DNA from 4 places in the Streptomyces sp. NPDC047079 genome. Region 4 is predicted to be linked to each of the others. Evidence: riboswitches for the same ligand, from Rfam matches in the RefSeq annotation. Region 4 holds a riboswitch; each other region holds the start of a gene.
What was found. A riboswitch is a leader RNA that binds a small molecule or an ion and turns the genes downstream of it on or off. The one in region 4 is predicted to bind S-adenosylmethionine.
Positions count from the first base shown of each region.

Region 1 (7,216 bases), on a different contig from region 4:
CCCCCTCACGGGGCGCGGCGACATCAACACGTACGCCGTTTTCGCGGAGACGGACCGCGCGATGACCGGCCCCCGCGGGCGGACAGGCATCATCGTGCCGACGGGCATCGCTACGGACGCTACGACGCAGTACTTCTTCAAGGACCTGGTGACGACGGGCCAGATGGCCGCCTTGTACGACTTCGAGAACGAGGACAAGGTCTTCCCCGGCGTCCACCACGCGATGCGCTTCTGCCTGCTCACCCTACGCGGCACGGGGGACACGAACGAGCCGGCCCAGATGGTGTTCAAGGTGCGCCAGGCCGAGCAGATCGCCGAGCGTCGCTACCGGCTGACGGCGGAGGACATCCTCCGGATGAACCCCAACACCGGTACATGCCCGGTCTTCAGCAGCCGTCGGGACGCCGAAATCACTCTGGGCATCTATCGCCGGGTCCCAGTCCTCATCGACGAGTCACGCAAGGACGGCAATCCCTGGGGGGTGTCGTTCATGACCATGTTCCACATGGCCAACGACTCCCATCTGTTCCGTCCCGACGCACGGCGAGGTGAGACGTTCGAGGACCTCTTCAAGGACGGCTGGAACCTTCAGGGCAACGTACTGGTTCGGGGCGACGAACACCTGCTGCCCCTGTACGAGGCCAAGATGCTCCATCACTACGACAACCGCTTCTCTACGTACCAGGGTGCCACTGAGAAGCAGCTCAATCAGGGCACGTTGCCACGGCTCACGGCCGAGCAGCATCAAGACGCCTCGGCTGTCCCGATGCCACGGTACTGGGTCCCTGAACAGGACGTGCCTACAGACGAGGTCGACAAGAACGGCAAGGAGATCAAGCTGCCGGGGGTTCGGTCAAGGCTTGCTGCCAGGGGGTGGGAGCGGGGCTGGGTCCTCGGGTGGCGGGACATCTGCCGGGCGTCCGACGAGCGCACCATGATCTGCTCGGTCGCGCCTTCGTATGGCTTCGCGCACCCGTTCCCTCTCGTCGTTCCCTCCGATCCGGAGTATGCGCCCTTGTTGCTTACGGTTCTGTCGTCCATGGCATTCGACTACTCCGTACGCCAGAAGATCGGCGGCACCCACCTCACGTACGGCTACGTCACGCAGCTCCCCGTGCCCACACCGAAACATCTCGCGCCCCACAGTGACTTCTTGATGCCGCGCCTCGCAGAACTCACCTACACCTCCCATGACATGAGAGCCTTGGCCAGCGATCTCGGCGACACCGGCACCCCCTTCCGCTGGAGCTCCGACCGCCGCGCAACGATCCGCGCGGAGCTGGATGCCCTCTTCTTCCACCTGTACGGCGTCTCCCGTGACGACACCTCGTACGTGCTCGACACCTTCAACGTCACCCGAGACAACGACATGAAGGCGCACGTGACGTACCGCACCAAGGAGCTGATCCTCGCCGAGTACGACCGCATGGCCGCAGCCGGCGTCGGCCTCGAAAACCCCCTGGTGGACGGCGATAACTACATCTCCACCCTCACCCCGCCCCCGGGCCACGGCCCCCGCCACCCCGCCTGACAGCTCGCCCCAGAGACAGGAGCACAAGGGACCATGAGCAACCCGCAGCAGCCCGATCGGCTTCCCTCGGACTACGAGCTCGAGGCTTGGCGTGCCATCCAGCAGTTCAAGGGCCGTCCACTGTCACGAGCGATGAGTAACGCCGGGGAGCACGTGGCCAACGGCGTCGCGCAACTCGGCAAGCGCGCTGCAAAACAGCTGGAGAACCACCCGCGGGCCCGATCGGCGGTTTCGCGTGGACAGGAAATCGTCGCCAAGGGTGCTCAAAAGGTCGGCGCCGGGGCTCGCGGAGCCGCCGATGCCCTGCCGGACTGGAGCGGCACTGCTTTGCAGTCCATGCGGCGGACGGTGGGACGGGTGTCGCGAGCGGGCCTCTCCCCCAAACGCGTGGTGGCGCGTCACAAGAAACGGGGGCACGAGGTCGAGTCGCTCTCCGACCTGCGCCGCCTGGACCTCCAGCAGATCGACGCGGTCCGTGGACGTGGGGCGAGCTGGTACTACCCGGCCGTCGCGGCGCTCTCGGGAGCGACTGCGGGACTTGCGATCTCTGGAGGAGAGCTCGTCATCGCCGCCTCCGCCGGCGCTGCGGCAGCGCCTTCGGGAGGTGCGATCGCGGGCGCCTTTGCCGCCGATACCGCTGCTGTCCTCGGACTCGCTTCCCGCGCCGTCGGCCATGTCTCGCTGTTCTACGGCTACGACCCCGAAGAGCCTGCCGAAAAGCTCTTCGTGATGTCTGTCGTCAACGTCGGAACGGCAAGTTCTGCCACCGCCAAGAACGCCGCGATGGCCGACATCTCGCGGCTCACCCAGGCGCTCTTCCGCGGCAAGACGTGGGAAGTCCTCAGCGAGTCAGTCGTCACCAAGGTCTCCACGCAGTTCGCGAAGGCGTTCGGCTTTCGTCTCACCAAGAAGGGGCTCGGCAAGGCCGTACCCGCATTCGGGATCGTTGTTGGAGGCACCCTCAACTGGACCACTCTGGAGGGGATCGTCGACGCCGCCGACATGGCGTACCGGCGGCGGTTCCTCCTGGAGAAGTATCCGCATCTCGCTGACGAGGAGGCACCCGGACCATTTCTCGGCGACGACCCCGATGTGCCGGACGACGCCGACGAGGAGATCAGCGTGCTCGACGAGATCGTCGAGGCGGGCGGACCCGACCTTCACTGACCCGTTGTCCCGGCGGTGCACGTCATCACGCGACCGCCGGGACGACGCGGCTCAGGACCCCGCCGCGAACCCCACGAACCGCTGCCACTCCTCGCGCGCGACAGCGAAGTGCGGACGCGTCATGTCCTTGGAGTCCCGTACGTGTACGGCCTGTTCGGTGACAGCGACCTCCACGCAGCTGTCACCCTGGCTACCGCTGTAGCTGGACTTGAACCAGGCCAGTTCCGTCGTGCTCATAGCTCTCCTCGGAGTCGCCCCAGCAGCCCCCGCGAGTCCTGGGCGTTCAGGGCCTGCGAGCGAAGTGTGTCATAGCGCTGCTGGAGCAGGCTCACCTCTTTCGGGTCGGAGATCAGACGGCCGTTCTGCTGCCCCTCGGAGTAGGCAAGCCGCTGCCCCTTCGGGGTCTCCAACAGCTGGAGCGGGCCGTCGAGGCAAGCGTGTAACCCCGCTTCCAGCGGCACGATCTGAAGTGTCACGTTGCGCGGTGCGCTCAGCTCCAGCACGTGATCGAACAACTCCCGCATCTGGCCCGCGTCTCCGGACCGGCGCCGGAACACATGCTCCTCGACGATGAAGCTGAACGGGGTCGTCGGCCGTTCGTACAGCATCCGCTGGCGTTCCATCCGCCGCTCCATGAAGCTCTCAAGCTGGTCGTCCGGCGCCACCGGAACGGTCCCCTCGAACACCGCCCGCGCATACCCCTCCGACTGCAACAACCCCGGCACCAACCGGCACTCATACGTACACAGACTCACCGCCACACGCTCCAGCCGAGCCCACTGCCGGAACCAAGCCGCCAGCCCCGCCTCCCCCCGAGTCAGAAACCGCGCCGAGTTCCGCAGCGCCCCCGTGTTGCCCAGCGCCTCCTCCGCGCGCTCGACGAAAGACGCATCCGGCATCCGGCGCCCCAACTCCACTGACTCCACTGTGTGCTTGGAGAAGCGGACGATCTCGCCGAACTCCACCCGGCTCAGCCCCGCATGCTCGCGCAGCGCCTGCACGACCGCTCCGAACGTCCGCAGGCTGTCCGACGGGTCCGGTTCCCGTACGCACTCCGCTCCCGCCGCCGGTTCGACGTTGTCGGTCGTCATTCGAGGCCCACCTCCAGGTGCACACGTACCAAACCCCGCATCGACACCCCAGCGTGGCCAACTCGAATTCGTACTGTCCACCGAACGTGTCCGTACGCCGACTCACCGTACGGAGGCGGCCCGCGTCAGCCCGTGCCCTCCACATAGGGACAGGCCAAGTGGCGCAGCGGGGACGTCTTGTCCCACACGTGCCAACGCGCGCCGCACACCGGGTCGGTCTCGTAGGTCACCTCCGCCGGGAAGCCGTCGGCCTTGATCCGCTGGGCAGGCGGACCGGCCAGCTTCCTGCCGCAGCGGGGGCAGTGGTCCGGCGTGCGCATGGGATACATGCCCATGGGTTCATCTCCTGTGTATGTCAGCTCTCGCCGAGGTGCCGCTCCGACGATCCGTCCGAGCGGTCGCGCTCGGCGTCGCCGCTCGGGCGAAGCGATGCAAGCCGGCGGCTCTGGCACGCGGCCCATCCGCTCACAGCCGCAGCCTCGTTGTCGCATGCCAGCACGCGCCAGGCGTCGGGGGTCCAGGCGAAGATCGCGTCCTGGCCGAAACGCCGTCCGAGTTCCCGCGCGGCAGCGTCGCTGAGGCCGACGACGGCGACGCTCTCCTCGCGGTGCGTGCCGCACGCATCGCCTCCTTCGGCGGACCACCAGGTGAGAGCACGGCTGCGGATCTCGTTGACCAACAGGCCCTGAGCGCGGGCGTTGTCGTCGGCGGAAGCGGTACGCCCACGGGGATTCCAGGCCGTGATCACGTGGACGGTGCGGCTGCCGGCTGATTCCGGGAAAGAGCCTTCAGCTGTGCCCCAGGGACGCGGTTCGACTCGTACCGTCCGGCCCTGGAACCGGATGTGGGCGACCGCGGTCCGGTAGAGATCCCAGTTACGAGGCGTACCGGTTGCGTCGGTGGCGTGCACAAGGGCCTCCTGTGAAACGAAGGACCCCCTTACACGTCGTGCAGGGAGATCGGTGCTCGTCCCCACGGGTTCATGGGGGCGTGGTCCTGGCCGGTAGGCCACTCGCGCAGTGGGCGAGATGGTCGGCCGGCGGCTGTCCCGGCCATGCGCGACGCCCGGTTGGCCGAGCCGCAAGATGTCATGACTCCCGCCCCGGAGTAAAGGGTTGTGGGAGATGTTGCGGAAGATCGACGCGGGTGTTAGCTTCCCGCTCGGTCGTGTGTTCCAGCGCCAAGTCCCGGCTTGCTGGACGGCATCCCCGCCCTGGACGAGGTGCTCCGGGTGACGGCCGAGCCACGCGAAATGCGTGGGAAACCGCAGATCACCGGGGTGTGGCAACAGCGCTACCGGGGTCCTTCGACTCCGGGAGGCTACTGACATGCCCGTTCCCTCCGAGACATCGCCTGGCCGCGAAGGCCTTCCGCTCATCGACCTCGCTGCCGCGCGGGCACGGTTCCGCACGGCCGAGTCGAGCGGCCTCGGCCGGCCGGGGACCGACGAGCTCTTCGACGAATGGCTCGACAGCTTCTGCGATATCGCCTTCTACCGCAACGGGGACCAACCACTGCAGGCACGGGCAGTCGACATCCGCGACGAGGTGCCTGAGTGGCTGAGCAACAGCCGTATCGGAAAAGCACGGCTGGAGGCGGTCTGCCTCACCCCGGGCCGGCCCTCACCTTCTCCTTGCCAGGAACCTGTCCCGGTTTCCATGGCGGTTGAGGCTGCCGAGGACGCCACCCAGGCCGACGAGACAGCCACCGGCACGTGTTGCTGCGTGCCTGGTCTCTGCTGGTGCAGCGAGGCGGACAAGGAGCGCTACGCCAAGGTGGACAACCCTGAGGAGTGGGAGCACGGCGACGACGATTGCCTCCTGGAACTCGTGGACGCCTTCCCCGGAGGTATGGCGCAGGACCCGTCGTTCGACCTGAGCGGCGAGCTCCCACCGGACTTCGACAGACGCTCGCTCCGGGGACTCGCCCTTCTCGCCGAAGTCGCCCAGAGGACGCTGGACGCGGAAAGATGGGACACGGTCGGGCCCTGGCGTCTCTGGTGGTCCTCCTGCGTTTGTGATGCCGCAGCTTCCCCGAACGAAACCCCGGATGCGGATTCCTCCGGCAATGACGCGAATGGGGAATCAGGCGAGATCAGCTACTACGTGTCGGTCGAGAACGACGGTGACACCCACACCGTCGAGCTCGTCGGGACACGTTGGGGAGATGAGCATGTGATGTACCGCGGACCCGTGTCGGAGCCCAGCGGCATGTTCGAGGACGCCGGAAGTCTGGACGCGCTGCGGAGCGTACTGGAGCGGGTGACCGAGCAGGTGCGGGAGGCCGGTTACGAGATGGGTGGCGAGTGGACCGTCAACTGGTCCCGCTGCTACGTCCTTCTGGACCTGGAGCATTACTGACAGCCCCTTGGCGTTGCCGCATCGGCTCAGTGACGGCTGACCGTCGTACCGTCCAGGGGATGCGCCCGTACTCTCACGCAGCGTACGGGCCCTTCCCCTGGCGTGCGCCCCCGCGTGCCCCCCACGGTGGCCCTCATGAACGTGACCATTCCCCACGCATCCACCGCCGCCAGGACTTTCGCGCAACAGCTGTCCTCCACCCGTCGCGGCGCAAGGCTCGCCCGGTTGCTCACGGCTGCGGAGTTGCGGGCCTGGCAGGTATCACCGTCCGTGGTCGAGCGCGCGGAGCAGATCGTTGCGGAGCTGGCGGCCAACGCGGCGCTGCACGGCCGGGTTCAGGGCCGAGACTTCCGCCTGGCGCTCCGCCTCGACCGTACGGGCGGCCTGCTGCGGATCGCGGTCACCGATGCTCGGGGTGACCACATCCCGTCAGCCGTCACCGACTTCGGGACATGGCCCGACAGTGAGACAGGCCGTGGCCTTCTCCTAGTTACCGCCCTGGCCGACCGCTGGGACACGGAGCCGTACCCGCCGGGCGGCAAGACCGTCTGGGCGGAAATCGACATCTCTAGCGCCCAGGGTTCCCGGCAGATGGAGGGACTCGACTGACGCCGGAGCGGGCGTCGCGGACGCACGCGGCGTGCGGCCATGCGGCGCCTGCGGCTGGACCATGCCGGGCGCCCGAACCCGCCCACGCGTTCTGGCCCCGGCTCTGAGTCGTCCCAACGTGCGGGCAATGTGTGGGCCGCGTGATGGAGCGGCGAGCCCCGCGTACACCTCGGGGAATTTTGGGTGCCGTTCGCCACAGCAGCGGCGCAAAGCGCAAGGCCAAGGAGTCGCGATACGGCCCGCTGAATACGGCCATTGGGGTGGTCGGACGCGCTGGAGTGTGTTGCCGCACGTCGACATCAGCGAGGAACCGCTCCGCACCGCCTGTTCTATGATCGTTGAAAAGTTGATCTCATCGCGCCTGCAACCAGTTCAGGAAAGCTCTTGGCAACCGTGGACGTCGGCACGTCCGCGAGGTTCGCGGTGGTGACACGGCTCAAGAAAGGCGAAGAGCATGG
Region 1 covers NZ_JBEYUZ010000010.1:14,363-21,578, reverse strand. The annotation lists gene ABZ823_RS15690 (DNA methyltransferase) at 1-1,531, shown strand, start outside; gene ABZ823_RS15685 (EcsC family protein) at 1,565-2,698, shown strand; gene ABZ823_RS15680 (DUF397 domain-containing protein) at 2,750-2,935, opposite strand; gene ABZ823_RS15675 (helix-turn-helix transcriptional regulator) at 2,932-3,789, opposite strand; gene ABZ823_RS15670 (hypothetical protein) at 3,915-4,124, opposite strand; gene ABZ823_RS15665 (DUF3293 domain-containing protein) at 4,145-4,699, opposite strand; SAM riboswitch class IV at 4,953-5,062, shown strand; gene ABZ823_RS15660 (hypothetical protein) at 5,118-6,149, shown strand; gene ABZ823_RS15655 (ATP-binding protein) at 6,285-6,758, shown strand; gene ABZ823_RS15650 (YceI family protein) at 7,213-7,216, shown strand, end outside.
Region 1: another riboswitch for S-adenosylmethionine. It lies ahead of ABZ823_RS15660 (hypothetical protein); the one in region 4 lies ahead of ABZ823_RS26495 (amino acid ABC transporter permease).

Region 2 (7,216 bases), on a different contig from region 4:
CAGGACCGCCGATGCGACCGGGCGGGCGCCCGCCCTGGCGACCCCGTCGGCCACCTCGCGGTCGGTGGAGACCACGATGACCGGCCGGCCCGGCGGCTCCGCACGCACCAGTTGACGGATCAACTCGTCGGCGGTGACGCCCGGCTTGGAGAACAGCACCCGCACTCCGCGCGGCGGCGCGAGCAGCACGGGGGCGGCCAGTTCGGCCCCGTCGAAGACGCACGTGACCTCCGCGCCGGTCTGCGCGGCGAGCTGCGAGAGCTGCCCGAGGAGCCTGAGCCGCTGCTTCTCCAGCGGCATCTGCGGATAGCCGGTCTTGGTGACGTTGTACCCGTCGACGACCAGATGCGCCTGCGGCAGCGCGAGCAACTGGTCGAGGATGGCGGGATCGTTCTCGGACAGCGCCCGTGCGGCGATGTCCTTCGGCGTCATCCGTCCCGGTTCGACCGCGTCGACGGTCTCCGCGGGCCGCACCGAGACCGGCGGCAGCGCCAGCTCCCGCCGCAGCCCCTGGGCGGCGTCCAGCACGGTGTCGAGCAGCAGCCGCACCCGCATGTCCTCCATGCTGCGCCCCTCGCGCGCCGCCCGGCGGGTGGCCTCGAGGGCGGCCTCCGCCTCACCGAGCCGCGCCTTGAGCCGCCGGGTCTCGCTCTCCGCGACGGACACCTGCGCCTGGCTCTCGGCGCGCACGGCCTCGACCTCGCCCTGGACCTTGCGCAGGGCGGCCTCGCCGCGTTTGACGTCACTGAGCGCGGAACGCAGCTTGCGGTGAAGCGATTCGGCTTCCTTGCGGGCCGACTCCAGCTCCCCGCGCAGCCGTTCGGTCTCCGTGCGGGTCTGCTCGCGGGCGGCCGCCAGCTCCGCGCGCAGCCGCTCCAGCTCGGCCCGGTTCTCCTCGTCGGCGCGCTCGGCGTCCGCCCGCTGGGCTTCCTCGCCCGCGGCGGTCACCAGCTTCACCCAGCCCGCCGGGCGCAGTACATAGGCCGCGGCCGCCACGTCGAGCGGGTCCGCGGCCGGGGGCGGCGAGCCGGAGTCGAGGGCGCCGGTGAGTTCCGGCTGCGCCTCTCTGAGCCTCTCCGCGATCCGCTGCCGGAACAGCGCATCGCCCTCCAGGGCCGCCGCCATGGCGTTGCCGGCGAACTTGATCCGGCGGTTCGGGGTGAACCGGGCGTACTGCCGCAGCTGTGCGGGCAGTTCGGCCAGCGTCAGTCCGCCGAAGCCGTCCGAGACGATCTGGACGACCCGGCGGCGCACTCCGTCGGGCAGCGGGCGGTCGAGCACCTCAGCGGTGCCGTCGACCGGCTCCCCGCCCGAAGTCTCCGCCATCCGTCACCCCAATGTCTGTGCGGGGCCGCCTCCCTCAGGAGCCGGCTCCCGGCCTGTCCACGAGCTCCACCTGATCCAGGGCGTTGCACCAGCGGCAACGCACCGACTCGATGGTCTCACTGACCACGTCGCGCTCCTCGACCTTCGGCTCCCCGGCCAGATCGAGGTGCACGTACTCGACGACCTTCGACGAGCGGGTCACGTCGAACCGGGTGAGGTTGCCGCAGAGCATGCAGCGCCAGCGGGTCGTCTCGGTCGGCAGGGGAACCGTCATCGTGGCTGCTCTTCCCTCTTCTTCCAGTCTCCGTGATGCGCCAGTTTCCCTGGAGCGTGTGGCTCGTAACCCTACGGCCTGGCGGGTAGTCGCCGCCCGCCCGTATCCCGCGGCGAGGCGCTCTGTGCGGATCGATCCCGTTACGCCATGCTCTGTCCCATGATCAGCACCTGGAGCAGTACGGTCGGCAGGGCGCTGCGGGGACAGTCGGCGCCCGTGACGTACGGACTGATTGCCCTGTGCTGTCTGATCTTCGCGCTGGGACCGGCCTCGGGCCTGAATCCGGCGTACGGCAGGGGCGACGAGCTGCTCGCCGCCCAGCGGGCCTATTTCACCCGCTGGGGGGTGGTCCCCACGGAACTGTTCAGCGGGGCCCCACGGGCCGCCCTCACGCCCGCGACGGCACTGTTCGTGCACGGCAGCTGGGTGCATCTGCTCGGCAACATGCTGTTCCTCTATGTCTTCGGGGCGATGACCGAGGAGCGGATGGGCCATCTGGAGTTCGCCCTGTTCTACGGGGGCTGCGGCTTTCTCGCGCTGCTCGGGTACGCGGCGGCCAACGCCGACTCCGCACAGACGCTGGTCGGGGCCTCCGGGGCGATCTCCGCGGTTCTCGGCGCGTTCCTGTTCCTGTTCCCCGGAGCCAGGGTGACCAGTCTCTTCCCTTTCCTCTTCTTCCTGCCGCTGCGCTTCCCCGCCTGGGTGGTGCTGCCCTTCTGGGCAACGCTCCAGTGGATCGCCGCGGGCCGCGCCTCCCAGGGCCCGGGCGTGGCCTATCTGGCCCATCTCGTGGGCTTCGCGCTGGGCTTCCTGTACGCGTGGGTGCGCTATGGCAGTACGAGTAGGGTGAAACCACCAGCCCAGGCCCCTGAGGGAGAACACCAGCCGTGATCACCGCGATCGTGCTCATCAAGACCAGCGTGGACCGGATCCCCGAGATCGCGGAGTCGATCGCCGCGCTGGACTCCGTCAGCGAGGTCTTCTCCGTCACCGGCACCTACGACCTGATCGCCATGGTCCGGGTGAAGGCCCATGACGACCTTGCGGACGTCATCCCCGGCCGGATCAGCAAGATCCCGGGCGTCCTCGGCACGGACACGCACGTCGCCTTCCGCACGTACTCCCAGCACGACCTGGAGGCGGCGTTCGCGATCGGGCTCGACAACTAGCTCGACGACCAGGCGATCGGGCTCGACAACTAGCTCGACGACCAGGCGATCGGACTCGACAACTAGCTCGACGACCAGGGGGTACGGCGACAGGGCCCGCGGTCACACCGCCGGGACGCACCGCCCGTCCTGCGTGCGGTACTGCCACCGGGCGCCGTCCCGGACCATCTCCCCGACCGCCCGGACGAAACGCTCCACGTGCTCGTCGGGCGTGCCCGCGCCGAAGCTGACGCGGATGGCGTTCAGGGACTTCTCTCCGGGGGCGGCCTCGGGGGCCCCGCACTCGCCCTGGGTCCCAGGGTCGCTGCCGAGCAGGGTGCGCACCAGCGGATGGGCGCAGAAGAGGCCGTCACGGACACCGATGCCGTACTCGGCGGAGAGCGCGGCGGCGAAATGGGAGCTGTTCCAGCCCTCGACGACGAACGAGAGGACGCCGACGCGGGGCGCGTCGTCACCGAACAGGGAGAGGACCGTGACCTCCGGGACCTGGGCGAGCCCTTCCCTGACCTTGCGGACGAGGTACTGCTCACGGGCGACGAGCGTGTCGAAGCCCGCTTCCGTGAGGGCCTTGCAGGCGGAGGCGATGGCGTAGGCGCCGATGACGTTGGGTGAACCGGCCTCGTGCCGGGCCGCGGTCTCGTGCCACTCCACGTCCACTCCCCCGTCCGTGCGCCGCGTGACCTTGCGGCTGGCGCCGCCGCCGGCGAGGTACGGCTCGGCCTCGCGCAGCCAGTCGGCGCGGCCCGCCAGCACGCCGGAGCCGAACGGGGCGTACAGCTTGTGGCCGGAGAAGGCGACCCAGTCGACGTCGAGGTCCCTCACCGACACGGGGTGGTGCGGGGCCAGCTGGGCGGCGTCCAGGACGATACGGGCGCCGTGGGCGTGGGCGGCCGCCGCAAGCTCGCGTACGGGCCACAGCTCGCCGGTGACGTTGGAGGCACCGGTGACACAGACGAGGGCCGGTCCGTGGGGCTCACGGTCCGCGAGGGCGCGCTCCAGGGTCCGTACGGCCTGCTGGGGGGTGCGCGGGGCGTCGAGGAAGGTGACGCGGGCGTCCCGCCAGGGCAGCAGCGAGGCGTGGTGCTCGGTCTCGAAGACGAAGACCTGGCAGCCGGCCGGCAGGGTGGCTGCGAGGAGGTTGAGCGAGTCGGTGGTGGACCGGGTGAAGACCACCTGGTCCTCCTCGCGGCAGTCGAGGAACGCGGCGACGGTCCGGCGCGCGTTCTCGAAGAGGTCCGTGGACAGCTGCGACAGGTACCCGGCGCCCCGGTGGACGCTGCCGTAGTACGGCGCGTACGCCGCCACGTCGTCCCAGACCCGCTGGAGCGTGGGGGCGCTGGCCGCGTAGTCGAGCGCGGCGTAGGTGACTTCGCCGCCGGTGACGAGCGGGACGCTGACATCCCGGCCCAGAACGGGCAGCGGGGCACAAACGGACTGGTCGACGGCAAGGGCGGAGACGGACATGGGTGCACTCCCGTGAAGGCGTAGGTGATCACCGCGCCGGACGGCGCGCAGGGCGGCGCGCGGCTGCGTCAACGGCACGGGAAAGGGTGAAAAGGGGGATGCGGAGGCGGGGCTCTGCGGCCCTAGCGCATTCGCTTGCTCACGGAAGGCTCCCTCGAACGACCAGGACCCCTGGCCCCACGCTCATCCCAAGCGTGCGAGGGGTCCGCGCTTGCCGCAGACCTCGCTGCCTGCGGCCCGGTCTTCACCCGGGGCACCCCGCCACGGACGGAGGGTTGCCGGACAGCCGGCCGGGGCCGAGTGGCTGTCGCTCATGACCTGGGCAGGACGCTACGTGAGGTGATCACCCGACCGCAACCTCTGTCCGGATGCCGGGACATACGGCATCCCTCCGCGCCGGTAGGGCGGGGGCAAGGGGGGACGGGGCGGGAACGTTGGGGAGCCCGGCCGGGCCGGGCTCCCCAACGCCATGGGGCACTACCGGTTGCTCGCGGCCACCCAGCGTTCCAGCGTCCGCCTCGCGGCCCCCGAGTCGATCGACTCCGCCGCCTTCTGCATCCCCGCGCGCAGCTGCTCGGTCAGCGGGGCCTGTGTCGGCTCCAGGGCAACCAGCGCCGCCGCGGAGTTCAGCAGCACCGCGTCCCTCACCGGCCCGGTCTCCCCGTTCAGCAGGCGCCGCGCCACGTCGGCGTTGTAGGAGGCGTCAGCCCCGCGCAACGCCTCCACCGGCACCAGCTCGATGCCGGCGTCCCGGGGGTCGAAGGCCTCCTCGGTGACCTTGCCGTCACGGACCACCCACACCCGCGACGTCGAGGTCGTCGTCAGCTCGTCCAGTCCGTCGTCGCCCCGGAAGACCAGGGACGAGTTGCCGCGTTCGGCGAGGACGCCCGCCACGATCGGCGCCATCCGCGGGTCCGCGACGCCCACCGCCTGCGCCTTCACGCGCGCCGGGTTGGTCAGCGGGCCCAGGACATTGAACGTCGTACGGATTCCGAGCTGGCCGCGCGCCGCGGCCACATGCCGCAGGGCGGGGTGGAACTTCACCGCGAAGCAGAAGGTGATCCCGGCTTCCTCGGCGACCTCGGCCACCCGCCGCACCGGCAGCTCCAGATTGACGCCGAGCTTCTCCAGCACGTCCGAGGCCCCGGACGCGGAGGACGCGGCCCGGTTGCCGTGCTTGACGACCTTGGCTCCCGTGCCGGCCACCACGATCGACGACATCGTGGAGATGTTCACGGTCCTCGCGCCGTCACCGCCCGTCCCGACGATGTCGACCGTCGGCCCCGGCACCTCGATGACGTTCGCGTGCTCGTACATCGCCCGGACCAGTCCGGTGATCTCCTCCACCGTCTCGCCCTTGGCGCGCAGCGCCACCGCGAACCCGGCGATCTGCGCGTCCGTCGCCTCGCCGCGCATGATGCGGTCCATCGCCCAGGCCGTGTCGTCCGCGCTCTGGTCACGGCCGTCCAGCAGCCCGTTCAGCACCTGGGGCCAGGAACGGCCCGCCGCGGTGTCGCCTCCAGCGGGGGTCACAGCGCTCATAAGCCGCTCCTGGGTCGATGTCCCGGTCGGGGACGCACGTTCCGAACAGGTCCACCCTATCCAGCCCGGGACACGGCAAAGGACCCCGTCCAGGAGGACGGGGCCCTTCGACCGTGGCGTGGCGCGCGCAGCGATCAGTGGTGGCCGTGGCCGCTCGTGATCTCCTTGTACTCCTCGACCGTGGGCTTGGGGATCTGGTTGTTCTCCCCGTAGTAGGCGTTGCTCAGCCTGGCACGCAGCTTCTCCGGGCCCTTGACCTTCCGCTCGACGCCGTTCTCGTCGACCGTCGGGCCGATCTCGGCCGGCTTGTACTGCTCGTGCGCCGTGAGCGTGTGCAGCTGCTCCTGGCTGAGCGGCTCGTGGACCTCGATGAACTCACCGTGCGGCAGCCGCTTGATGATGCCCGACTCACGGCCGTGCAGCACCTTGTCGCGGTCGCGGCGCTGAAGGCCGAGGCAGATCCGCTTGGTGACGATGAACACGAGCACCGGCACCACGAAGAAGGCGATGCGGACGAACCAGGTGATCGCGTTGATCGACAGGTGGAAGTGCGTGGCCCACAGGTCGTTGCCGCCGGCGACCAACAGCACGAAGTACCACGCGATCCAGGCGGCACCGAAGGCCGTACGCGTCGGCGCGTTGCGCGGGCGGTCCAGGATGTGGTGCTCGCGCTTGTCGCCCGTGACCCAGGACTCGACGAACGGGTAGACCGCGATCGCGACCAGGACCAGCGGGAAGATCATCAGCGGGACGAGCACGCCCAGGGCGAGCGTGTGGCCCCACAGGTTGATCTCCCAGCCCGGCATCGTACGGATGAGACCCTCGGAGAAGCCCATGTACCAGTCGGGCTGGGCGCCGGTGGACACCTGGTCCGGACGGTAGGGGCCCATGGCCCAGATCGGGTTGATCTGGGCGACCGCCGCGACGGCCGCGATGACACCGAAGACCAGGAAGAAGAAGCCTCCGGCCTTGGCCATGTAGACCGGCAGCAGCGGCATGCCGACGACGTTGTTGTTCGTCTTTCCGGGACCCGCGAACTGCGTGTGCTTGTGGTAGAAGACCAGGATCAGGTGGCCGACCACCAGGCCGAGCATGATGCCCGGCAGCAGCAGGATGTGGATCGAGTAGAACCGGGCCACGAAGTCGCCGCCGGGGAACTCGCCGCCGAAGAGGAAGAACGACAGGTACGTGCCGACGATCGGCACGGACAGGATCGCGCCCTCCATGAAGCGGACACCGGTGCCGGAGAGCAGGTCGTCCGGGAGCGAGTAACCGGTGAAGCCGGTGAACATGCCCAGGACGAACAGCAGGAAGCCGAACAGCCAGTTGATCTCACGCGGCTTGCGGAACGCGCCCGTGAAGAACACGCGCATCATGTGCACGAACATGCCGGCGAGGAAGATCAGCGCCGCCCAGTGGTGGATCTGCCGGATCAGCAGAC
Region 2 covers NZ_JBEYUZ010000006.1:167,177-174,392, reverse strand. The annotation lists gene ABZ823_RS11680 (NYN domain-containing protein) at 1-1,326, opposite strand, end outside; gene ABZ823_RS11675 (hypothetical protein) at 1,361-1,600, opposite strand; gene ABZ823_RS11670 (rhomboid family intramembrane serine protease) at 1,760-2,491, shown strand; gene ABZ823_RS11665 (Lrp/AsnC ligand binding domain-containing protein) at 2,488-2,769, shown strand; partial or broken gene ABZ823_RS11660 (aminotransferase class V-fold PLP-dependent enzyme) at 2,832-4,233, opposite strand; SAM riboswitch class IV at 4,436-4,552, opposite strand; gene trpD (anthranilate phosphoribosyltransferase) at 4,711-5,775, opposite strand; gene ABZ823_RS11650 (cytochrome bc complex cytochrome b subunit) at 5,910-7,216, opposite strand, start outside.
Region 2: another riboswitch for S-adenosylmethionine. It lies ahead of ABZ823_RS11660 (aminotransferase class V-fold PLP-dependent enzyme); the one in region 4 lies ahead of ABZ823_RS26495 (amino acid ABC transporter permease).

Region 3 (7,216 bases), on a different contig from region 4:
CCTGGCGGGCGGGCTCGGGTGAAGCGCCCCTGACAGCGGACAGGGGCGCACCACGGACAGGGCGCTCGTGCCGTCGCGGCCCGCAGCTCGGCCGCGGCGGCCCCGGCGCCCTGGGACCGCCCGTATGCGGCAGAAGCGGCCCTCAGCCCTCCAGCGCGGCCAGCTGGTCCAGGAACCACCGGGCCGGAGGAAGCGCCGTGGCCTGGGCGGCGAGCCGCTTCGTGCGCTCCGCGCGCTCGCCCGGCCCCATCGACAGCGCCTCGTGCAGCGCCTGAGCCGTGCCCACGATGTCGTACGGGTTGACGGTCAGCGCGTCCTCGCCCAGTTCCTCGTACGCCCCCGCCTCCCGCGACAGCACCAGCGCGCAGCCCTCGTCGGAGACCACCGGGACCTCCTTGGCGACCAGGTTCATGCCGTCCCGGATGGGGTTCACGAGGGCCACGTCCGCCAGCCGGTACGCGGCGAGCGAGCGCGCGAAGTCGTCCTTGACGTGCAGCTCCACCGGAGTCCACCCGGCGGTGCCGAAACGGGAGTTGATCTCCGCCGCCACCCGCTGCACCTCCGCCGTGTAGTCGCGGTAGACGGCCAGGTCCTGGCGGGACGGGTACGCGAACGCCACGTGGACGACCCGTTCCCGCCACTCCGTATGCGACTCGAGCAGCTCCTCGTACGCCAGCAGCCCGCGCACGATGTTCTTCGACAGCTCCGTGCGGTCCACCCGCACGATCGACTTGCGGGGCCTGCCGTCGGGGGCCGTACCGATCTGTTCGCGCAGGGTCCGCATCCGCTCGGCCACGTCCGGCCGGTGCGCCCGCTCGCGCAGGAACTCGGCGTCCGCGCCCAGCCCGTGGACACCGATGCGGGTGCCCGAGGCGATGCCCGGACCGAGGACCGCGTGACAGCTCTCCGTGAACGCGTCCGCCCACCGCTGGGTGAGGAACGCCGCACGGTCCGCGCCCAGGATTCCGCCGAGCACCTGCGCGGCGATGTCGTCGGGCAGCAGGCGGAAGTACTCCGGCGGCGCCCACGGCGTGTGCGAGAAGTGGCCGATCCGCAGGTCGGGCCTCAGCTCGCGGAGCATCCGGGGCGTCAGGGTGAGGTGGTAGTCCTGCACCAGGACCGCCGCGCCCTCGGCCGCCTCCTCGGCCAGCGCCTCGGCGAACGCCCGGTTGTACGTCTCGTAGGCCGCCCACTGCCGCCGGAACTCCGCGTCGAAGACAGGCTCCAGCGGCGTCTGGTACAGCATGTGGTGCACGAACCACAGGACCGAGTTCGCGATGCCGTTGTACGCGTCGGCGTGCACCTGGGGGTCGATGTCGAGCATCCGTACGCGCTGACCGCCGGTGTCGGCCGGGTCCAGCGTGCCGCCCGTTTGCCGTACCGCCTCCCGGTCGCTGTCGTTCAGCGCCGAGCAGACCCACACCGCGTCCGCGTCGGGGCCGATCGCCGACAGGCCGGAGACCAGTCCGCCCCCGCCGCGCTTGGCGGTGAGCCGGCCGGTCTCGTCCAGCGCGTACGAGACCGGGCCGCGGTTGGACGCCACCAGAACGGAAGCCGCATTCGAAGCCATGCCACCAAACCTAGCCCGAGCCGAAAACGCTCAAACGTTCCCTTCAGCCGTATGCGAAGCAGCACAACGCGGTGGCGTCGCGGCGGCGGACCGTTTCCCTCCGCGGGGAAGGCTCAGGCCGCCCGCCGGTCGGCGTACTCCGCGATCTCCGCCATCGGCGGGCGCTCCTCCGTGTCCACCGTGTACGTCCGTGGCTCGAAGCCGCCCTCGATACGCTCGAACTGGGTGAGGGCGGGGCGGACCAGATGGCCACGGGCCAGCCGCAGCTGTGCGGTCCGGTAGATCGCCGCGGCCATGCGGCCCAGCGCCTGGCCGTCCTGGTGGCGGTGGATGCGCACGCCGACGTCGACCTGGGCCAGGGCGTCCAGGCCCACCAGGTGCAGGGCGTCGACCAGCATGCCCAGTTCCACGCCGTAGCCGACCGGGAACGGGAGCCGCTCCAGCAGGGAGCGGCGGGCGGCGTACTCGCCGCCGAGCGGCTGCACGAAACCGGCCAGTTGCGGCCAGTGCATATTGAGCAGCGGGCGCGCCATCAGCTCGGTGACGCGGCCGCCCTGGCCCGCCGCGGTCGTCCCGGAGGCGCGCTCACCGGCCAGGGCCAGGGGCCGGTCGTACATCGCCTTCACGAGGTCCACGCCCGGGTCGGTGAGCAGCGGGCCCACGATCCCGGAGACGAAGTCCGAGGAGAACTCCCTCAGATCCGCGTCGACGAAGCAGACGATGTCCCCGCGGGTGACCAGGAGGGAGCGCCACAGCACCTCGCCCTTGCCGGGCACGGCCGGGATGCGCGGCAGGACGGCGTCGCGGTGCACCACCGTCGCGCCGGCCGCCGCGGCGACCTCGGAGGTGCGGTCCGTGGAACCCGAGTCGACGACGACGATCTCGTCCACGAGCGGCACCTGCTGCATGAGGTCGTGGCGGATCACGGCGACGATCTCACCGACCGTCTCCTCCTCGTTGAGCGCGGGCAGCACGACACTGACCGACGAGCCCGAGGTGCGTTTGGCGGCCAGGATCTGGTGGAGCGGGCGATCGGTCACGGACCAGGAGCGGGTGCTCAGCCAGCGCTCGACTTCTTCCAGCACGGTCTGCGCTCCTCACATTCGGTGATCCATCTCGCGGTTCGGACGACTGTCTCAACTGTCCAGGCCTTCGGTTACAGTCTTGAACAACGCCGGTGACCATCGCATGTCGGAGGTCGCCGCCGCTTATCACCAGTGAAACAACCGCATACAGCTCATCCAGAGGGGCAGAGGGACACGGCCCGATGAAGCCCCGGCAACCCTCCAGCCGGTTCTCGTCTTCCACCGCGAGGCTCCCGGCTAGGGAAGGTGCCAAATCCGTCTCGCGGCGAGATGCGTCGTGAGGAAGATGAGGAGAGAGGGCCTCGCCTGACATGGCTGTGCAGACAGTTGGAAGCACCACCGACTCCGTGAGCCTCGGCCCGGCCGCGGCCCTGTCCTGCCGCGAGTGCGGTCACAGGGTGCCCCTCGGCCCGGTCTTCGCCTGCGAGGAGTGTTTCGGCCCGCTGGAGATCGAGTACGACTTCTCGGGCTACGACACCGAGGAGCTGCGGAAGCGGATCGAGGCCGGCCCCGCGAACATCTGGCGCTACGCGCCGCTCCTCCCGGTCCCGGCGGACGTCGCCGACAAGCCGAACCTCAACCCGGGCTGGACCAAGCTCGTCAAGGCCGACAACCTGGCGCGAGAGCTGGGCGTGACCGGCGGGTTGTATGTCAAGGACGACTCCGGCAACCCGACGCACTCCTTCAAGGACCGCGTGGTCGCCCAGGCGCTCGAGGCGGCGCGCGTCTTCGGCTTCACCACCCTCTCCTGCTCCTCCACCGGCAACCTTGCGGGCGCGGTGGGCGCCGCGGCGGCCCGGGCCGGCTTGCGCTCCTGCGTCTTCATCCCGCACGACCTGGAACAGGGCAAGATCGTCATGGCCGCGATCTACGGCGGCGACCTCGTCGGCATCGAGGGCAACTACGACGATGTGAACCGCTTCTGCTCGGAGCTGATCGGCGACCCGGCCGGCGAGGGATGGGGCTTCGTCAACGTCAACCTGCGTCCCTACTACGCGGAAGGGTCCAAGACCCTGGCGTACGAGATCGCCGAGCAGCTGGGCTGGCGGTTGCCGGACCAGATCGTGGTCCCGATCGCCTCCGGCTCACAGCTCACGAAGATCGACAAGGGGCTGCGGGAGCTGATCGGCCTCGGGCTGGTCGAGGACAAGCCGTACAAGATCTTCGGTGCGCAGGCCGAGGGGTGCTCGCCGGTGTCCACCGCGTTCAAGGCGGGCCACGACGTCGTACGGCCGCAGAAGCCGGACACGATCGCCAAGTCGCTGGCGATCGGCAACCCGGCGGACGGTCCGTACGTCCTCGACATCGCGCGCCGCACCGGCGGGGCCGTGGAGGACGTGACGGACGAGCAGATCGTGGACGCCATCAAGCTGCTCGCCCGCACCGAGGGCATCTTCGCGGAGACGGCGGGCGGTGTGACGGTGGGCGTGACGCGCAAGCTGATCGAGAGCGGTGTGCTCGATCCGACGAAGACGACCGTCGTCCTCAACACCGGGGACGGTCTCAAGACCCTGGACGCGGTGGCGGGCACCGGCCTCACCGCGACGATCCGTCCGACCCTGGACTCCTTCCGAGAGGCTGGCCTCGCATGAGCGTGACCGTTCGCATCCCCACCATCCTGCGCACCTACACCGGAGGCCGGGCCGAGGTCGCCGCCGAGGGCGCGACCCTCGCCGAGGTCATCGCCGACCTGGACAAGAACCACGCCGGCATCGCCGCCCGAGTCCTCGACGACCAGGGCAAGCTGCGTCGCTTCGTCAACGTGTACGTCGACGACGACGACGTCCGCTTCGAGCAGGGCCTCGACACGGTGACGCCGGACGGCGCGGGCGTCTCCATCATCCCGGCGGTCGCGGGCGGCTGACGGCCACTCACCCCCGTGTGACCGTTACCCACAGTAACGAGAACACTGAGAGTTCATCGAATTGCCCTCTCCGTGAGAGAAACGGAGGGGGCAATTCTGCATGGTTGAGCGAGGTACAGTTGGGGAAGCCGCTCCCGGTTTCCCGGTCGGACACCCCGGAGTCCCTGCCGCCTACCCGACAAGAAGTAGCCAAAGTAGGCAGGGTTTTTGCGCCATTCGTTCCATTTGCCGGGCCCGACTTGCCCTGAATTAGAGTGAATTCTCCGTACATTCCCGACCGGTCATGCCCGGATTTCTCGTCCGATTGACCTGTTGCAGACGGCAGTTGGGCAGATACATTCAGCCGCGGTCGACGCGTTCCGGCGCACGCCCCCAACCGTTGGGGGGTGAGGTCTGACCCGGATCCGCGAGGTGTGGATCTGTGCAAGGGCCAGTAATAGGGGAGTTAGGCATGGCTCAGGGCACCGTCAAGTGGTTCAACGCGGAGAAGGGGTACGGCTTCATCGCGGTCGACGGTGGTGCGGATGTATTCGTCCACTACAGCGCGATTCAGATGGACGGCTACCGCACCCTGGAAGAGGGCCAGCGGGTCGAGTTCGAGATCTCGCAGGGTCAGAAGGGGCCGCAGGCGGACATGGTCCGCCTGGCCGGCTGAGGTTGCGCGCCGACGACTGAACTGTTCGACGTGTCGAGGGGCTCGTATCCCGTTGGGGTACGAGCCCCTCGGTCTGTCCGCGGAGGGCGCACCTGGGGCGCGCCCCTGCCCCGCCCGTCACCCGACCGCCACTCCTGAGGCGGGCCCGCTCCGCGGGCGCACCTTGCGCCCGCCCGTCACCCGACCGCCACCCCTCAACGAGCCCGCTCCGCGGGCGCACCTTGCACTCTCGGGGGGCGAGTGCTAATCATTGGCGTTAGCACTCTGAAGGTGAGAGTGACAAAGAAGGACCGGGTCGGTGAGGCCACGGACCGGGTGGGGCAAGGAACCTCCGGCCGGGGCCGTCCGTCGCGGGCGCGGGCGCGGTCCGAAGTAATCACCCCCAGTCCTGGAGGGACCACTTCACATGGCCAAGATCATCGCGTTCGACGAGGAGGCGCGGCGCGGCCTCGAGCGCGGCATGAACCAGCTCGCGGACGCCGTCAAGGTGACCCTCGGCCCCAAGGGCCGCAACGTCGTCCTCGAGAAGAAGTGGGGCGCCCCCACGATCACCAACGACGGCGTCTCCATCGCCAAGGAGATCGAGCTCGAGGACCCGTACGAGAAGATCGGCGCCGAGCTGGTCAAGGAAGTCGCCAAGAAGACGGACGACGTCGCCGGTGACGGTACGACCACCGCTACCGTGCTCGCCCAGGCCCTGGTCAAGGAGGGCCTGCGCAACGTAGCCGCCGGTGCCAACCCGATGGCCCTCAAGCGTGGTATCGAGACGGCCGTCGAGGCCGTCTGCGCCGCCCTGCTGGAGCAGGCGAAGGACGTCGAGACCAAGGAGCAGATCGCCTCCACGGCCTCCATCTCCGCCGCCGACACCCAGATCGGCGAGCTGATCGCCGAGGCTATGGACAAGGTCGGCAAGGAAGGCGTCATCACCGTCGAGGAGTCGCAGACCTTCGGTCTCGAGCTGGAGCTCACCGAGGGCATGCGCTTCGACAAGGGCTACATCTCGGCGTACTTCGCCACCGACATGGAGCGTATGGAGGCCGTCCTCGACGACCCGTACATCCTGATCTACAACGGCAAGATCTCCTCGGTCAAGGACCTGCTCCCGCTCCTGGAGAAGGTCATGCAGTCGGGCAAGCCGCTGCTGATCATCGCCGAGGACGTCGAGGGCGAGGCCCTGTCGACCCTGGTCGTCAACAAGATCCGCGGCACCTTCAAGTCCGTCGCCGTCAAGGCCCCGGGCTTCGGTGACCGCCGCAAGGCCATGCTCGGCGACATCGCCATCCTCACGGGCGGCGAGGTCATCTCCGAGGAGGTCGGCCTCAAGCTGGAGAACGCGACCCTGGACCTCCTGGGCCGCGCCCGCAAGGTCGTCATCACCAAGGACGAGACCACCATCGTCGACGGCGCCGGCTCCCCGGAGCAGGTGCAGGGCCGCGTGAACCAGATCCGCGCCGAGATCGAGAACAGCGACTCCGACTACGACCGCGAGAAGCTGCAGGAGCGCCTGGCGAAGCTGGCCGGCGGCGTGGCCGTCATCAAGGCCGGTGCCGCCACCGAGGTCGAGCTCAAGGAGCGCAAGCACCGCATCGAGGACGCCGTCCGCAACGCGAAGGCGGCCGTCGAGGAGGGCATCGTCGCCGGTGGCGGCGTGGCCCTGCTCCAGGCCTCCCAGGTCTTCGAGAAGCTGGAGCTCGAGGGCGACGAGGCCACCGGTGCCGCCGCCGTCAAGCTGGCGCTCGAGGCCCCGCTGAAGCAGATCGCCGTCAACGCCGGCCTCGAGGGCGGCGTCGTGGTGGAGAAGGTGCGCAACCTGACCCCGGGCCACGGCCTGAACGCCGCGACCGGCGAGTACGTCGACCTGGTCAAGGAAGGCATCATCGACCCGGCGAAGGTGACCCGTTCCGCCCTGCAGAACGCCGCCTCCATCGCCGCGCTGTTCCTCACCACCGAGGCCGTCATCGCCGACAAGCCGGAGAAGGCCGCCGCGCCCGCCGGTGGCGGCATGCCGGGCGGTGACATGGACTTCTGATCCTTCCGAGGAT
Region 3 covers NZ_JBEYUZ010000012.1:57,197-64,412, forward strand. The annotation lists gene otsB (trehalose-phosphatase) at 1-22, shown strand, start outside; gene ABZ823_RS17780 (trehalose-6-phosphate synthase) at 143-1,570, opposite strand; gene ABZ823_RS17785 (glucosyl-3-phosphoglycerate synthase) at 1,684-2,655, opposite strand; SAM riboswitch class I at 2,805-2,948, shown strand; gene thrC (threonine synthase) at 2,967-4,247, shown strand; gene ABZ823_RS17795 (MoaD/ThiS family protein) at 4,244-4,519, shown strand; gene ABZ823_RS17800 (cold-shock protein) at 4,971-5,174, shown strand; gene groL (chaperonin GroEL) at 5,581-7,203, shown strand.
Region 3: another riboswitch for S-adenosylmethionine. It lies ahead of thrC (threonine synthase); the one in region 4 lies ahead of ABZ823_RS26495 (amino acid ABC transporter permease).

Region 4 (7,216 bases):
TCCACCAGCCGGGCGTACCCCTGCCGGACGGCCTCGCGCACCGCGGGTTCCGAGACGGCCGCGGCCTGCGCGTGGAGCTGGATCAGCATCAGGTCGTTGTCGCTGATCAGCTTGGCGTAGGCATCGCCCATGACCGACAGCACGACCTCGGGGGAGCTGCCCCGGGCCTCGGCGGCCGCCCGTTCCAGACTCGCCCGCACCTGTACGAAGCAGTGCTCGACCACGGCGACGAACAGAAGTTCCTTGTTGGGGAAGAGCCGGTAGACGTACGCCTGGGAGATGCCCGCCGCCTTGGCCACCTCGGCCGTGGTGGTGCCGAAGTAGCCCCGCGCGGCGAACGCCCCGATCGCGGTGCGCAGCACGGTATCGCGGCGCTCCTCGGCGGTGGACAACTGGCGGGGGCGATCCTTCGGCATGTGAGTAGCCAATCACTCACATCGGGCACTGTCAAGGCGCGGCGAACACGCACGGTCCTGCCGTCACCCGGAGACCGCAATCGTCCCGCGCGTGTGGCCCTCTCACTCCGCGGACCGCCCCTTGACGCGGACCGGAGCCCGATCGACACTCCAGTAGGGATTTCCTAGTGAACGGGTAGGGAAGCATGGGACGCCTGGAGCCGGTCAACGGCCGTGCGCACCGCACACGCCGGCGGTCCCTCCTTCTGACCTCCCGCCGTCACATCGATCTGCTGCGTGTCTGCAGCGCATCCGGTCCCCTGCGCTGAACCGGCGGTGCCGGGCCCGCGCCCCACCCCGTCGCCCGGCGGCCGGGGAGCCCCGCCCGCCCGTGGGCCGCCCCCTCGCACCTTCGCGCAACCAACCCCGGGGAGAGACATGTCCGCCCATGCCCTGACCGCGCTCCCGTCCGCCCAACCCGCCCCCGCCTTCCGCGGCAGGATCGGCCGTGACGCCCGCAGCGGCCACTACGCCGTACCGCGGCGCTACCGCCTCCACCTGTCCCTGTCCTGTCCGCGGTCCCTGCGGATCGCCATCACCCACAGCCTGCTCGGCCTCGACGAGGTCCTCCCCGTGACCCTGCTGCCCGCGGTGCCCGACGGGCCCAGGGGCGAGCACTCGGCACTGCGCCCCCTGTACGAGGCGAGCGCCCATCGCTACTCCGCGGCCGCCGTGGCGCCGGTGCTCAGCGACGACTGGTCGGGCCGGATCGTCAGCACCCATGCCTCCGACATCATGCGCGACCTGGCCCACCGCTTCGGCGCGGGCCGCCCCGCGCTCTACCCCCAGGGCGCCGACGCGGAGATCGAGGGTGTCCAGCGCCTGTGCGCCCAGGGCATCGAAGCGGCCGCCCAGCGCGCCGGACGCGCCGACGCCGACGAGGAGGAGCGGCACGCCGCGCTCACCTCGCTGCTGCGCACCCTGGGGTCACTCAACGGGCGGCTGGCCCGTCAGGGGTATCTGTTGCCTGAACAACTCAGCGCCGCCGATGTGCAGTTGTGGGTGAGCCTGGTGCAACTCGACACCGTGCACCGCTGGCACCTGGACGCGGCCGCGGTGCATCGCGTCGCCGACCACCCGCACCTGTGGTCCTACGCCCGCCGGCTGGCCGCCCACCCCGCCTTCGGACCACACCTGGACCTCGACGGCATCGCCCGCCGGCATCACGCGCACTGTCGCGGACTCGAGGCCGCGGGCGCTGCGGTGCAGATCCTGGACTGGGCGGCGCACCTTCCCGAGGGCACGGCGGCACGGCCCTGTTGACGGACGCGCGGCGCGCCGCGCCACGTATCACGTGACGGACGCCCGTTGACAGCGCTCGGGGCGCCTGCCTTAACTTACGGCCAGAAAGGTCATGAGCGTCGGCGACAAGCCCTGGCTGGCTGACCGGCAACCCTCGCACCGCGGTGGGGTGCCCCAGGTGACGACCCGACCGGATGACGTTTCGGTAAGCGCGTGGCCCCCGGGCCCGGAACAGTGACGGTGGCAGTGATGTACGCAGCTTCGAGGACAGCCGCTCCGCGGCCCCGGGGCTGCGTCCTGCTGTGCGCGAACCGTTCCGTCGACCTGCTCCGCGTCAACAGCGCACTGTGTACCACCCCGGGCTCTGCCCGCCGCCACGCCTGACGGCGTTCCGCATCCCCGACGCGCACCGCCGCCGCGGTCCGCCCACGTTTCCGTCCCGCCCTTGGTCCCGTGCGCCTCCCACGCCCCCTCACTCCCGGCGGTCCCCGCCGCCCGGTCGTGCGGCGGCGCGCGCCGCCCCGGGGCGTCCGACTCCGCTGGAGCCTGCCATGAGTGAATCCCCCGGCGCCGCCGTGTCCCTCGCCCCGTCGCCGCCCGACGAGACCGCCGCGGGGCCCCCGAGGGCCCAGCGGGTGCTGCCCCTGCGCCGGCCGGGCCGCTGGATCGCCACCGCCGTCGTGCTCGTACTGATGGCCCAGTTCGTCCATGGACTGGTGTCCAACCCCTTCTACCAGTGGGACCGTTTCACCTACTGGTTTCTGCGCCCCACCCTCCTCGACGGACTGCTCATCACCCTCGAAGTGACCGCGTTCAGCGCGGTGCTCGGGCTGCTCGGCGGAATCCTCCTCGCGCTGGCCCGGCTGTCACAAAGCCCCGTGCTGCGCGGGCTGAGCTGGATCTATGTATGGGCGCTGCGCTCCATACCGCTGATCGTGGTGCTGATCTTCCTCTACAACTTCGGCGCGCTGTACAGGACGCTGAGCATCGGCGTCCCCTTCGGCCCCGCCTTCTTCACCTTCGACGAGTCACGGCTCGCCACCGACATGGTCGTCGCCGTCGTCGGTCTGAGCCTGAACGAGGCGGCCTACGCCGCGGAGGTCGTCCGCGGCGGCATCCTCTCCGTCGACCAGGGCCAGCACGAGGCGGCCGCCGCACTCGGGCTGCCCAGGAGCTACCAGTTCAAGAGGATCGTCCTTCCGCAGGCCCTCAGATCCATCATCCCCCACTACGTCAACCAGCTGATCGGCCTGATCAAGGGCACCTCGCTGGTGTTCTACGTCTCGCTGCTGGACCTGTTCGGCTCCGCGCAGACCATGGGCAGCACCTACCCCGGCGACATCGTCCCCCTGCTGCTGGTCGTCACCGTCTGGTACCTGATCCTCACCAGCCTCGTGTCGGTCGTCCAGTTCTACGTCGAGCGGCACTACGCCCGCGGCGCCACCCGGTCCCTGCCGCCGACCCCCTTCCAGAAGCTCCGCAACGGTCTTCACGACCTGCGGGAACGCGCGCGCGAGGAGGCCGCCGTATGACCACCGGGACACCGGGCACCCGCCCCGCCGCCGTCGAGGTCCACGACGTGCACAAGTCGTTCGGCGCCCACCGGGTGCTGGACGGCATCGAGTTGACCGTACGGCCGGGCGAGGTGACCGTGATCCTCGGCCCGTCCGGCTCCGGCAAGTCGACCCTGCTGAGGGTGATCAACCACCTGGAGAAGCCCGAACGCGGCTACGTCAGCGTGAACGGCGAGCCCATCGGCGTGCGCCGGCACGGCGACCGCCTGAAGGAACTGAGCGAGCGGGCGATCCTGGCCCAGCGCGGCCGCATCGGATTCGTCTTCCAGAACTTCAACCTCTTCCCCCATCTGACCGTGCTGGACAATGTGGCCGCCGCCCCGGTGGCGACCGGCCGACTGACCAAGCCGGACGCCCAGGAGCTGGCCCGCGACCTGCTCGGGCGGGTCGGACTCGCCGACAAGGAGCGGGCCTATCCCCGGCAGTTGTCGGGGGGTCAGCAGCAGCGCGTGGCCATCGCCCGCGCGCTCGCCCTGCGCCCCGGAGTCATCCTCTTCGACGAACCCACCTCCGCCCTCGACCCCGAACTCGTCGGCGAGGTGCTCGCCGTCATCAAGGACCTGGCCCGCGGCGGCACCACCCTCGTCATCGTCACCCACGAGATCGGCTTCGCACGTGAGGTCGCCGACCGGGTGGTCTTCATGGACGGCGGCCGGATCGTCGAACAGGGACCGCCGGACCAGGTGCTCGACCGCCCACGGCACGAGCGGACGAGGGACTTCCTGAGCAAGGTGCTCTGACCACACCTCCCCTCACCGCCCCCCTGGAGCGAGAGGACCGCCCGGTCCGCGTTCCCCCCAGGCCTTTCGTGTCCCTCCCCACCGCTCACCGAACAAGGACAGCCATGCGCACCCTCACTCTCCGCACCCGCTTCCGCCGCGGCCTCACCGCGGGCACCGCCGTCGTCACCCTCGCAGCCGGGCTCGCCGCCTGCGGGGGCACCAGCGACGCCGCCACCACCACGGAGAACGCGGCCTCCGGCACGGTCGCCGTGGGGCAGCTCTCCAACGGCGCCGCCCGCCAGACCACCCTGAAGGTGTCCGAGGTGAAGTCGATCAGCGCCGAACTGCCCGCGGCCCTGCGCAGGAGAGGCACCCTTCAGATCGGCGTCGGCGCCCTGCCCTCCGGCCTCCCGCCGCTCGCGTACGTCGGCGGCGACCAGAAGACCCTCACCGGCGCCGAACCCGACCTCGGACGTCTGGTGGCCGCCGTGCTCGGCCTCAAGCCGGAGGTGAGGAACTCGACATGGGAGAACCTCTTCGTCGGCCTCGACAGCGGCAAGGTCGACATCGCCTTCTCCAACGTCACCGACACCGAAGAGCGCAAGAGGAAGTACGAGTTCGCCTCCTACCGCGAGGACAACCTCGCCTTCGAGGTGCCGAAGCAGAGCACCTGGAACTTCGACGGCGACTACGAGAACCTCGCGGGCAAGACCGTCTCCGTCGGCTCCGGCACCAACCAGGAGCGGATCCTCCTGGGGTGGAAGGCGAAGCTGGCCAAGGAGGGCAAGAAGCTCACCGTCAAGTACTTCCAGGACAACAACAGCCTCCATCTGGCGCTGGCCGGCGGCAGGATCGACGCGTACCTCGGCCCCAACCCGTCCATCGCGTACCACATCACCCAGGGCGCGCACACGCCTCGGGCCACCCGCAACGCGGGCACGTTGTCCGGCGCCGGCGAGACGCTCCAGGGGCTGATCGCGGCGACGTCGAAGAAGGACAGCGGCCTGGCGAAGCCGGTCACCGATGCCATCAACCACCTGATCGAGAACGGCCAGTACGCCCAGTGGCTGGCAGCCTGGAACCTGTCGAACGAGGCCGTGGCCAAGTCGGAGACCAACCCTCCGGGCCTGCCGCTCGACAACTCCTGATCCCCGGCGAAGCCCTCGCGCCATGCGGCCGGCCGAGGCCGCACTGCTCCCGCGAGGGTCCGTCCACTCTCCTTACGGACATCCAGGAAGGCACCCACTCGTGTCCTCAACCTCTCCCGCCCCCCTGCACCTCGCCGTGGCCCTCGACGGCACCGGCTGGCATCCCGCCTCCTGGCGCGAGCCGGAGGCCCGGCCCCGGGACCTGTTCACCGCCGGCTACTGGGCCGACCTGGTCGCGGAGGCCGAGCGCGGTCTGCTCGACTTCGTGACCATCGAGGACGGGCTCGGCCCGCAGTCGTCGCACGCACTCGACCCGGACGAGCGCACCGACCAGGTCCGCGGACGGCTCGACGCCGTACTGATCGCCGCCCGCATCGCACCACTGACGCGACACATAGGGCTGGTGCCGACCGTAGTCGTCACGCACACAGAGCCGTTCCACATCTCCAAGGCGATCGCCACCCTCGACTACGTAAGCACCGGTCGCGCGGGCGTACGCGTCCGGATCAGCGCGCGCCCCGGCGAAGCCGCCCACTTCGGCCGCCGCACCCTGCCCCGTATCGACGGCTACGACAGCCCCGGCGCCCAGGAGGTGCTGACCGACCTCTTCGACGAGGCCGCCGACCATGTCGAGGTCGTGCGCCGGCTCTGGGACAGCTGGGAGGACGACGCGGAGATCCGCGACGTGGCCACCGGCCGGTTCATCGACCGCGACAAGCTCCACTACATCGACTTCGCGAGTCGCCACTTCAGGGTCAAGGGCCCCTCCATCACCCCGCGCCCGCCCCAGGGCCAGCCCCCGGTGACCGCGCTCGCCCACCAGAGCGTGCCGTTCCGGCTCCTCGCCCGCTCCGCCGACCTGGGCTATGTCACCCCGCACGGCATCGAGCAGGCCCGCGCGATCGTCACGGAGGTCCGGGCCGAACAGGCCGCCGCCGGACGGGCCGAGGAGCCGTTGCACCTCTTCGGCGACCTGGTCGTCTTCCTCGACGACGACCCCGCCGAGGCCACCGCCCGCCGGGAGCGTCTCGATGCCCTCGCCGGGGAGCCGTACACCGGCGACGCCCCGAACTTCACCGGCACTCCCACCCAACTGGCCGACCACCTTCAGGAGTTGCAGTCGGCCGGGCTGTCCGGTTTCCGGCTGCGCCCCGCCGTCGCCGGGCACGACCTGCCGCGGATCACCCGCGGTCTCGTCCCCGAACTCCAGCGCCGCGGCGCGTTCCGTACCGCCTACCAGGCCGACACCCTGCGCGGGCTGCTGGGACTCGTCCGACCCGCCAACCGCTACGCCGCGCCCGCCGCCTGAGCCGGAAGGAACCCGACGAACCATGAGCAAGCCGCTCAAGCAGATCCACCTCGCGGCCCACTTCCCCGGCGTCAACAACACCACCGTGTGGAGCGACCCGAAGGCCGGCAGCCATATCGAGTTCAGCTCGTTCGCGCACTTCGCACAGACCGCCGAACGCGCCAAGTTCGACTTCCTGTTCCTCGCCGAGGGGCTACGGCTGCGCGAGCAGGACGGAAAGATCTACGACCTGGATGTCGTGGGACGCCCCGACACCTTCACCGTGCTCGCCGCGCTGGCCGCCGTCACCGACCGCCTCGGCCTGACCGGCACCATCAACTCCACCTTCAACGAGCCCTATGAGGTGGCCCGCCAGTTCGCGAGCCTCGACCACCTCTCCGGCGGACGCTCCGCCTGGAACGTCGTCACCTCCTGGGACGCCTTCACCGGCGAGAACTTCCGCCGCGGCGGCTTCCTGCCACAGGAGGAGCGCTACTCCCGCGCCAAGGAGTTCCTCGCCACGGCGAACGAACTCCTCGACTCCTGGCACGGCGACGAGATCGTCGCCGACCGGGCGACCGGCGTCTTCCTGCGCGACGCGAAAGCCGGAGCCTTCGTCCACCACGGGCAGCACTTCGACATCCACGGGCGCTTCAACGTCCCCCGCAGTCCCCAGGGCCGCCCGGTGATCTTCCAGGCCGGGGACTCCGAGGAGGGCCGGGAGTTCGCCGCCTCGAGCGCGGACGCCATCTTCAGCCGGTACAGCACCCTGGAGTCCGGCCAGAGC
Region 4 covers NZ_JBEYUZ010000028.1:20,727-27,942, forward strand. The annotation lists gene ABZ823_RS26485 (TetR/AcrR family transcriptional regulator) at 1-416, opposite strand, end outside; gene ABZ823_RS26490 (glutathione S-transferase C-terminal domain-containing protein) at 834-1,718, shown strand; SAM riboswitch class IV at 1,806-1,915, shown strand; gene ABZ823_RS26495 (amino acid ABC transporter permease) at 2,249-3,229, shown strand; gene ABZ823_RS26500 (amino acid ABC transporter ATP-binding protein) at 3,226-4,011, shown strand; gene ABZ823_RS26505 (ABC transporter substrate-binding protein) at 4,116-5,141, shown strand; gene ABZ823_RS26510 (LLM class flavin-dependent oxidoreductase) at 5,242-6,450, shown strand; gene ABZ823_RS26515 (NtaA/DmoA family FMN-dependent monooxygenase) at 6,473-7,216, shown strand, end outside.